DNA from 2 places in the Methylophaga sp. SB9B genome. Region 2 is predicted to be linked to the other one. Evidence: riboswitches for the same ligand, from Rfam matches in the RefSeq annotation. Region 2 holds a riboswitch; the other holds the start of a gene.

Region 1 (3,957 bases), on a different contig from region 2:
CCGAGGTGGCAGAAATGGCCGCTACCGGAAAAGTGGATTTAGCTATCGCCACTGAAGGATTGTCCAAATTTGATAATTTGGCGATTTTGCCTGCTACGAGTGGAATCGCACGGTAATTGCGCCACCCGGACACCGCTGTTAAATGAAAAAAAACTCACTCTGGAGGCAATCTCGAAATATCCCATTCTCACTTATGTCATGGGGTTTACTGGTCGCGCTCAACAAGATCAATCCTTTATTGAACAGGGTTTAAAACCTAATGTAATTTTCACAGCAACCGACGCAGATGTAATTAAAACCTACGTGGAACTTGGTCTTGGAATCGGCATTATCGCCAACATGGCATTTGATCCAATCAAAGATGCTCCGTTACAGGCAATGGATGCCAGTGGTTTATTTAAACCAAGTACAACGCATATGGGAATCCGCAAAGGCAGCTATCTGCGTGGCTATAGCTATGCTTTTATTGAGTTTTTTGCCCCACATTTACAACGCTCAACTATCCAAAACGCCATTGCATTGTGAATTTTTCCCTTTAGCATTTCGGAATGTGATGGTAGTTTATTCGGGCTAATTATTGGCATTCCAAATGAAATATAAGAAGGAAATATAATGAAAGCTGTATTAAAAGGCCTGGTTACAGGCTTGTTCCTGTTACCTGCACTGGTATTCGCTCATGGTGCTTCACGTCTGCAAGTCGAAGAAACTGTGTTGATTAATGCCGATGCTGAAACTGTATGGAACATGGTCAAAGATTTCGATAGTCTGCATAAATGGCATCCAGCCATCATTTCTACCGAGGCATCAGGTGGAAATGAAGTTGGGGCAACTCGCACATTAACACTTGATAACAATGCCACCATCACTGAAACATTAAAGCGTTTCGATGCGGAAAAAATGAGCTATCAATATGATATCGATTCCATGAGCTCTGTGGGTCAAGTGGATATCGAAGGTGAAATGCATGATATCCCTGCCGTTCCAGTCAGTCGTTATAAAGCATGGGTAACCGTTGAAGCTGAAGGCGATCAAACCAAAGTTACCTGGTTAGCCAAATTTTTCCGTGGTTATACCGGTAATCATCATGAACCTAAAGAGTTGAATGATGAAACGGCTACCAACGCTATTCAAGGTATTTTCCGTTCAGGCCTTGATACTTTGAAAGCCAAAATCGAAAACTAAGTTAAAACCGACTCAAACATTGAAGGCGCCTAAGGGCGCCTTTTTTATGGCTATCGAAATTTTAATGGTGGGAAAAAATCACTTTTTTCTGTATATTTTCTCCACTTGCTAATACAAGCCTCGGGGTGGTCGAAAGGCCTGAGATTCACCAGTTGGTGGAGACCCGATGAACCTGATCCAGGTAATACTGGCGTAGGGACAGGCGGCAACACCTTCTTGCTAGATCTATGCAAATGGCGTGATCCCCTGTCCTTTTTATGAAATTAAAAAGGATAGTCATGAAACCCACCCTGCTTTCCATTGCAGTTACCAGCGCGCTTTTTTCGCCCTGCGCAGTCGCTCAGAACACCAGTACTGATTTACCTTCCATGCTAGTAAGTGCCGACTTTCGTCCGGCTGAAGCTCAGGATATTCCCGTCAGTCTGACAACATTTGATGAAGAAATCATTGAATCCCGCGGTGCTCAGCATCTTGAAGATGTGTTGAATCTTGCACCCAATGTAAATCTCTCAAGTGGCGCTTCACGTGGTCAGTTTTTTCAGATCAGGGGTATTGGGGAACGTAGTCAATTTGCTGCGCCATTAAACCCTTCCGTGGGTTTAATTATTGATGGCATCGATTTCAGCCGTACTGGTGGTGCCGCAACATTATTTGATATTGAACAGGTCGAAGTGCTGCGAGGTCCACAGGGAACCCGTTATGGCACCAATGCTCTTGCTGGCGTAATCAATATGCAAAGCAAACAGGCCACCAACGAACTGGATATGAACTTTGAATCCACGTTGGCAAATTACAATACGCGCAGTGTGGGTGTTGCCGTTGGTGGGCCATTAATTAAAGATACCTTACTAGGCCGGGTTGCTGTTCATACTTATCAATCAGATGGGTTTATGGATAACGACTTTCTGGGTCGTGACAATACGCAAAATCGTGATGAGATTACTGCTCGCAGCCATTTAAAATGGTTAGTGAATAATGATTTAACCATTGACCTGAATCTGCTGCATCTAAATATTGATAATGGTTACGATGCTTTTACTCTTGATAACAGCCGAAATAGTCTTTCTGATGAACCTGGAGAAGATAAGCAACGGACCAATGCTTTTGCCTTAAAGAGTGATTGGCGGGCGAATAGCAAAGTTCAGTTACAGTCTGCAGTAACATATTCAAAATCAGATCTGACCTATAGCTACGATGTAGATTGGAATAATAGAGCTGCAAATGATGCTTTATTTAACCGTAACCCACCATCATGTCTCGATGACACCGACCCAGACGCATGTATATTTTTCCCATTCAACGCTTTTGAAGAATTTAATCGTACCCGCGAAAACCATTCATTTGAAATACGTGCATTATCCAATGAGGATGGCAGAATTTTTAATGATTCTAGCGACTGGACTGTTGGACTTTATTATTTATCTCAAGATGAAAAATTAGACTTTGAGTCTCCTTACACTCCATTAGTAAACCGATATGAAACAGAAAACACAGCACTGTTTGGTCAACTTGATACATATTTAACGGATAAGTTAACGTTAATTAGCGGACTCCGTGTTGAGTATTTTGATGCAAAATATCGTGACAATGAGGGTTTAAGCAAAGACCCAAATGAAGTGCTTTTCGGTGGAAAGCTCGGATTAAATTATCAGTTAACCGACCACCATATGTTATTTACCTCTTTATCACGCGGTTATAAATCGGGGGGAGTTAATAACGGTAATGGGGTTGAAGCCCAATACCGTGATTTTGATACCGAATATCTTTGGAACCTTGAAGTCGGCGCTAAATCTTTATGGCTTGATGGCGATTTAACGACTAATGTTGTTGTCTTCTATGGCATTCGTAAGGATGCGCAAGTTAAAAATTCCAGACAAGTTGAACAGTCTTTTATTGATTATCAACAAAATGCAGCTCGCGGCACCAATGCCGGAATAGAGTTCGATATCGATTGGTTGATTAATAATCAGTGGCGCACATTTGCAACGGTTGGTTTGTTACATACCGAGTTTGACCGATTCGATGCACGCGATGGACTTGATATCACTGGCCGAGATCAAGCGCATGCTCCAAGGTATCAATTTAGCTTGGGAGGAGAATACTATCTGAACAGAAACTGGACCTTCCGAGCTAATATTGAAGGTAAAGACGAGTTTTATTTCTCAAATAGCCATAATGAAAAGTCTGGTTCTTATGCCATTACTAATGCCAGCTTGCAATATCAGGAACAAAACTGGCGTGTGAATATCTGGAGTCGTAATTTATTTGATAAAGATTACTACACCAGAGGATTTTTCTTCGAAAATGATCCTGCTATCGGGTATCAACCTACACGATATGTTCAATATGCCGATCCACGTACTTTCGGTGTGACTATCTCTTACGACTACTAATTTAACGGAGCACGGCAGTGCCCCTTTCTAGGAAATCATTATGCGAATTTCTGTAGATATCAGCCTTTATCCGCTGACTGAACAATTTGTCGAACCAATTCTGGCGTTTATTGCCAAGTTGGAAAACAATTCAAAATTGATTGTGCATCGTAATACATTGAGCACCCAGATTTTTGGTGAATACCGGGATGTGATGGATGCGATGGATAGTGAAATTGAAGCCGTGTTTGCCCAAATACCACATAGTGTCTTTGTCTTAAAACTGATCGGTAATGATCGTCATCAAGTCAAAGACTGATGTCTGAATCAGGTTGGTGGGATATTACGCTAGCTGGACTGGCATCCATGAGTGGTTGGGAAGTATTTGCCGCTCTGCTAGGCA
Region 2 (3,957 bases):
CTTTATCGTCTGATGACAGAATCGTCACGGCATGACCGGCCTGAATCAGACGCCAGCTTGTCAGGCGTCCAATCAGACCACTGCCGATAATCAGATAATGCTTCATCTTGCTCTAAATCCGGTCCAATCAAACCTGATGATAGATTTTGCTACCAGCCGCCTTAAACTCTTCCGACTTCTCGGCAAAGGCTTCTTTCACATCATGTGAAATCTTCATCGAGCAGAATTTCGGTCCGCACATGGAACAGAAATGTGCCACTTTGGCACTCGGTTTTGGCAAGGTTTCATCATGGAAAGCCCGTGCTGTATCCGGGTCTAACCCGAGGTTAAATTGATCTTCCCAACGGAATTCAAAACGTGCCTTGGAAATCGCATCATCACGCTCATTTGCACCCGGATGCCCTTTGGCTAAATCCGCTGCATGGGCTGCAATTTTGTAGGTAATAATGCCGACTTTAACGTCATCTTTATTTGGTAAGCCCAAATGCTCTTTCGGTGTGACATAACACAGCATCGCCGTACCAAACCAGCCAATCATCGCCGCACCGATGCCTGAGGTAATGTGGTCATAACCCGGTGCAATATCAGTGACCAAAGGCCCTAAGGTGTAGAAAGGTGCTTCGTGGCAGACTTCCAATTGTAGATCCATGTTTTCCTTGATCTTGTGCATTGGCACATGACCCGGCCCTTCAATCATTACCTGCACATCATGTTTCCAGGCAATATGGGTTAATTCACCCAAAGTACGCAGTTCAGCAAACTGCGCTTCATCATTGGCATCCGCCTGTGAACCCGGACGTAAACCATCACCCAGCGAGAACGACACATCGTAGGCTTTCATGATTTCGCAGATATCTTCAAAGTGCGTGTACAAAAAGCTTTCTTCATGATGTGCCAGACACCAGGCCGCCATAATCGAACCGCCACGCGAGACAATACCGGTGGTGCGGTTTACCGTCAGTGGAATATGCGCCAGACGAATACCGGCATGAATCGTAAAGTAACTGACGCCCTGCTCAGCCTGTTCAATTAACGTGTCGCGAAAGACTTCCCAGGTCAGATCTTCGGCAATGCCATTTACTTTTTCCAATGCCTGATACAACGGCACGGTACCGATTGGCACGGGTGAGTTACGGATAATCCATTCACGTGTCTGGTGAATATGTTTACCAGTCGACAAATCCATTACCGTGTCGCCACCCCAACGAGTGCTCCAGACCATTTTTTCGACTTCTTCTTCAATCGATGATGTGGTGGCAGAGTTACCGATATTGGCATTGATTTTCACCAGAAAATTACGACCGATAATCATCGGCTCAGCTTCAGGGTGATTGATATTGGCTGGAATAATCGCCCGACCTTCAGCGACTTCTTTACGGACAAATTCCGGGGTGATGTGATTGGGTTTATCGGCTGGCAACTCGCCTTTTGCCTGCAACGCTGCACGGCCCATGCTTTCACGAATAGCGATATATTCCATTTCTGGGGTAATCAATCCTTGACGCGCATAGTGCATCTGGCTGACGTTTTTACCCGGTTTGGCTTTGCGTGGCAGACGACGATTGGTGAACAGCGGAATATCAAATTCCAGACCATCCTGATCACGGGTAAAGTTGGAACTGAACGCCGGTAATACTTCGGTATCGTCGCGTTCCTCAATCCATTGCTGACGAATCGGCGTTAAGCCTTTTTCCAGATCGATTGTTTCAGTGGGATCGGTATAAATACCAGAAGTGTCGTATACCATCACCGGCGCATTCGGCTCACCCGGCAAATTGGGATCACGGTTCGGTGTATCAGTGAGAGAAATTTGACGAAATGGCACCCGGATATCATCACGACTGCCGGTAATATAGATTTTTTCAGAACCCGGTAATGGCTGAGTAGTAATGCCACTACGGTCTTTAATATCAATAACTTTTGGATTGGCTGCTGACATCTGATTTCCCCTTTTTGAATAAAAAAGTCGGGGAAATGAAGACGTTGCGCTTACGCGAACAAGGTGATGGAGATACACGGCGGCTACAGTCAGACAATCAGACGTACCGGCATTCCGGCTTGTTTCCTACGGAGGTTCTAGCCTCTTCAGGTTCAACGGGTTTCATCTCAGCCATTTCTGAAAAATCAGAGTGGCACCCCGACAAGTGGAAATCATCCTAAACTAAAAATGATTTTTTACACAAGCATCATCTGGCACAATGGGTCACATCAAACGGCATCAAATCAGGCAACATCGGCCATGGCAGATAACAAAAATAAAAATGATGACGACGAGTTTTCCTTGTTTCGCAATGAAATGAGCGACGCCGAGCCGATCAAACACGACCGCCTGGTGCATCGAAAACCACCACCGCCGCCAAAGGTCAGAAAACCCTCCGCAGCTGAACTCACCCATGACACCAGCGAGTTTTCCAGCCTATTCGCCCCCGAAACAGTGGGTAATGAAGAATATCTGGAATACAGGGGTGACGGAATTCAAAACCGCCAATTCGCCAAACTCAAAAATGGCAGAGTACATCTCGAAGCCGAACTCGATTTACATGGCCTCACCCTCGCCAAAGCCGAACCCACCCTCTCCCACTTTCTTGAACAATGTCAGCAAGAAAAGATTCGCTGCGTGCGAATTATTCACGGCAAAGGCTGGGGTTCACGTGATAACAAACCAGTTTTAAAAAGCAAACTCAATCACTGGCTCAGACAAAGTAATTTCGTACTGGCATTTTGTAGTGCAACGATTGAAGATGGTGGGACTGGGGCTTTGTATGTTTTGTTGAAGAGGCAGTTTGAAAAGTAAGTTTATTACTGGTTTTTTAATTCATTTATTTCAGGATATTGGCCTATTAATAGTATGTTAGTCCTTAGACATCATTAACATACTATTAAATTTTAGAGAGAGTTCTGCATGGATATCGCAGTACAAATTTTTCAAATAATTTTTTATATCACTGCCTCGGTTGTTGCAGTTCTTACTTTTGTTAAAGCTAAAAATGGGTTGTTAAACTCAGTTAATACCGAATACCAAAAAAAGGTAATGGAACGATTAGCATTATTATCTGATGAACTTTGGGAGGAGTTTGACTTCTCATCCGAGAATCATTGGTCAAAAGATGACACTTTGAATGAAGTCCTTGAGAAAATTCATAAATATGCGCTTGAAAATAAGCATGCAATTTTAAGCAAGGAAAAAGGGTTTCATGGTGTTCCACTTCCAAAGAAACATATTGAGATGATTGCAATGGTTGAAAGGCTAAAGTCAGATCCATTTATCCCAGAAATAATCAGAAGGAAGATAGTAACTCTTTTAGATGATCGCTTGAACTCAACTTTAGAAGCATACATTACAGTCATAGAACAATATCAAGAAGATCTTACTAAAGGAAAACGCTGGAGCAACTTTGACGAAAATAAAAGTTTTATACATAACGACATAGTTTCAATTATGAGTAAGAATGGCTTGGGGATTACTGAGCTTCAGGGAGCCGTTCAAGAAATACGAAAAGAGATTCAGCGGTATTATGAAAGTTTCAACCCCATAAAAAAATAGCAAGCTGCTTCATAGGGGGACAAAGGTCAGAAACGAATTGAATTCATACACAGTCGATGGAACTCAACCCCATTGGTGACTTACAAGCATTTGAAGGAGAAAACTACCCGGGATTAACGTTTAAGCTAGGAAAGAAAACCTCGCAAAGCATACCCAAATAAAGCTTTGGTTTTCACCAGTGCTCCGTGAGTTTAACGAGAAATTTTCGCTTCGTTTATTGAGACGTAATAAAGCCTCCGCCACCAAACCACACGTTAGACAAGCAAAGGATTGAGAAATGCATCTAGATGAGGAAAGGCGGTCAGCCCAAGATAATCTTGATCGCTTGACAGAGAATATTCCCTCTCGACTTTCCGAACGAGAGGATCGATTTGCGGACAAAATCGAACAATCCAAAACAAACCCCAGCAAAA

The links. Region 2 has a riboswitch for thiamine pyrophosphate ahead of thiC (phosphomethylpyrimidine synthase ThiC). Riboswitches for the same ligand answer to the same signal wherever they lie in the genome.
Region 1: linked by a shared signal. The riboswitch ahead of E8Q33_RS01990 (TonB-dependent receptor) and the one ahead of thiC (phosphomethylpyrimidine synthase ThiC) in region 2 are both predicted to bind thiamine pyrophosphate.

What each region holds. Positions count from the first base shown of each region.
Region 1 is NZ_SSXS01000001.1:396,262-400,218, forward strand. Features, by position in the region: partial or broken gene E8Q33_RS01980 (CysB family HTH-type transcriptional regulator) at 1-525, shown strand, start outside; gene E8Q33_RS01985 (SRPBCC family protein) at 613-1,182, shown strand; TPP riboswitch at 1,294-1,399, shown strand; gene E8Q33_RS01990 (TonB-dependent receptor) at 1,461-3,575, shown strand; gene E8Q33_RS01995 (YkoF family thiamine/hydroxymethylpyrimidine-binding protein) at 3,616-3,873, shown strand; gene pnuC (nicotinamide riboside transporter PnuC) at 3,873-3,957, shown strand, end outside.
Region 2 is NZ_SSXS01000007.1:180,140-184,096, forward strand. Features, by position in the region: gene E8Q33_RS09540 (FAD-binding oxidoreductase) at 1-106, opposite strand, end outside; gene thiC (phosphomethylpyrimidine synthase ThiC) at 128-1,939, opposite strand; TPP riboswitch at 2,046-2,150, opposite strand; gene E8Q33_RS09550 (Smr/MutS family protein) at 2,240-2,794, shown strand; gene E8Q33_RS09555 (hypothetical protein) at 2,903-3,544, shown strand.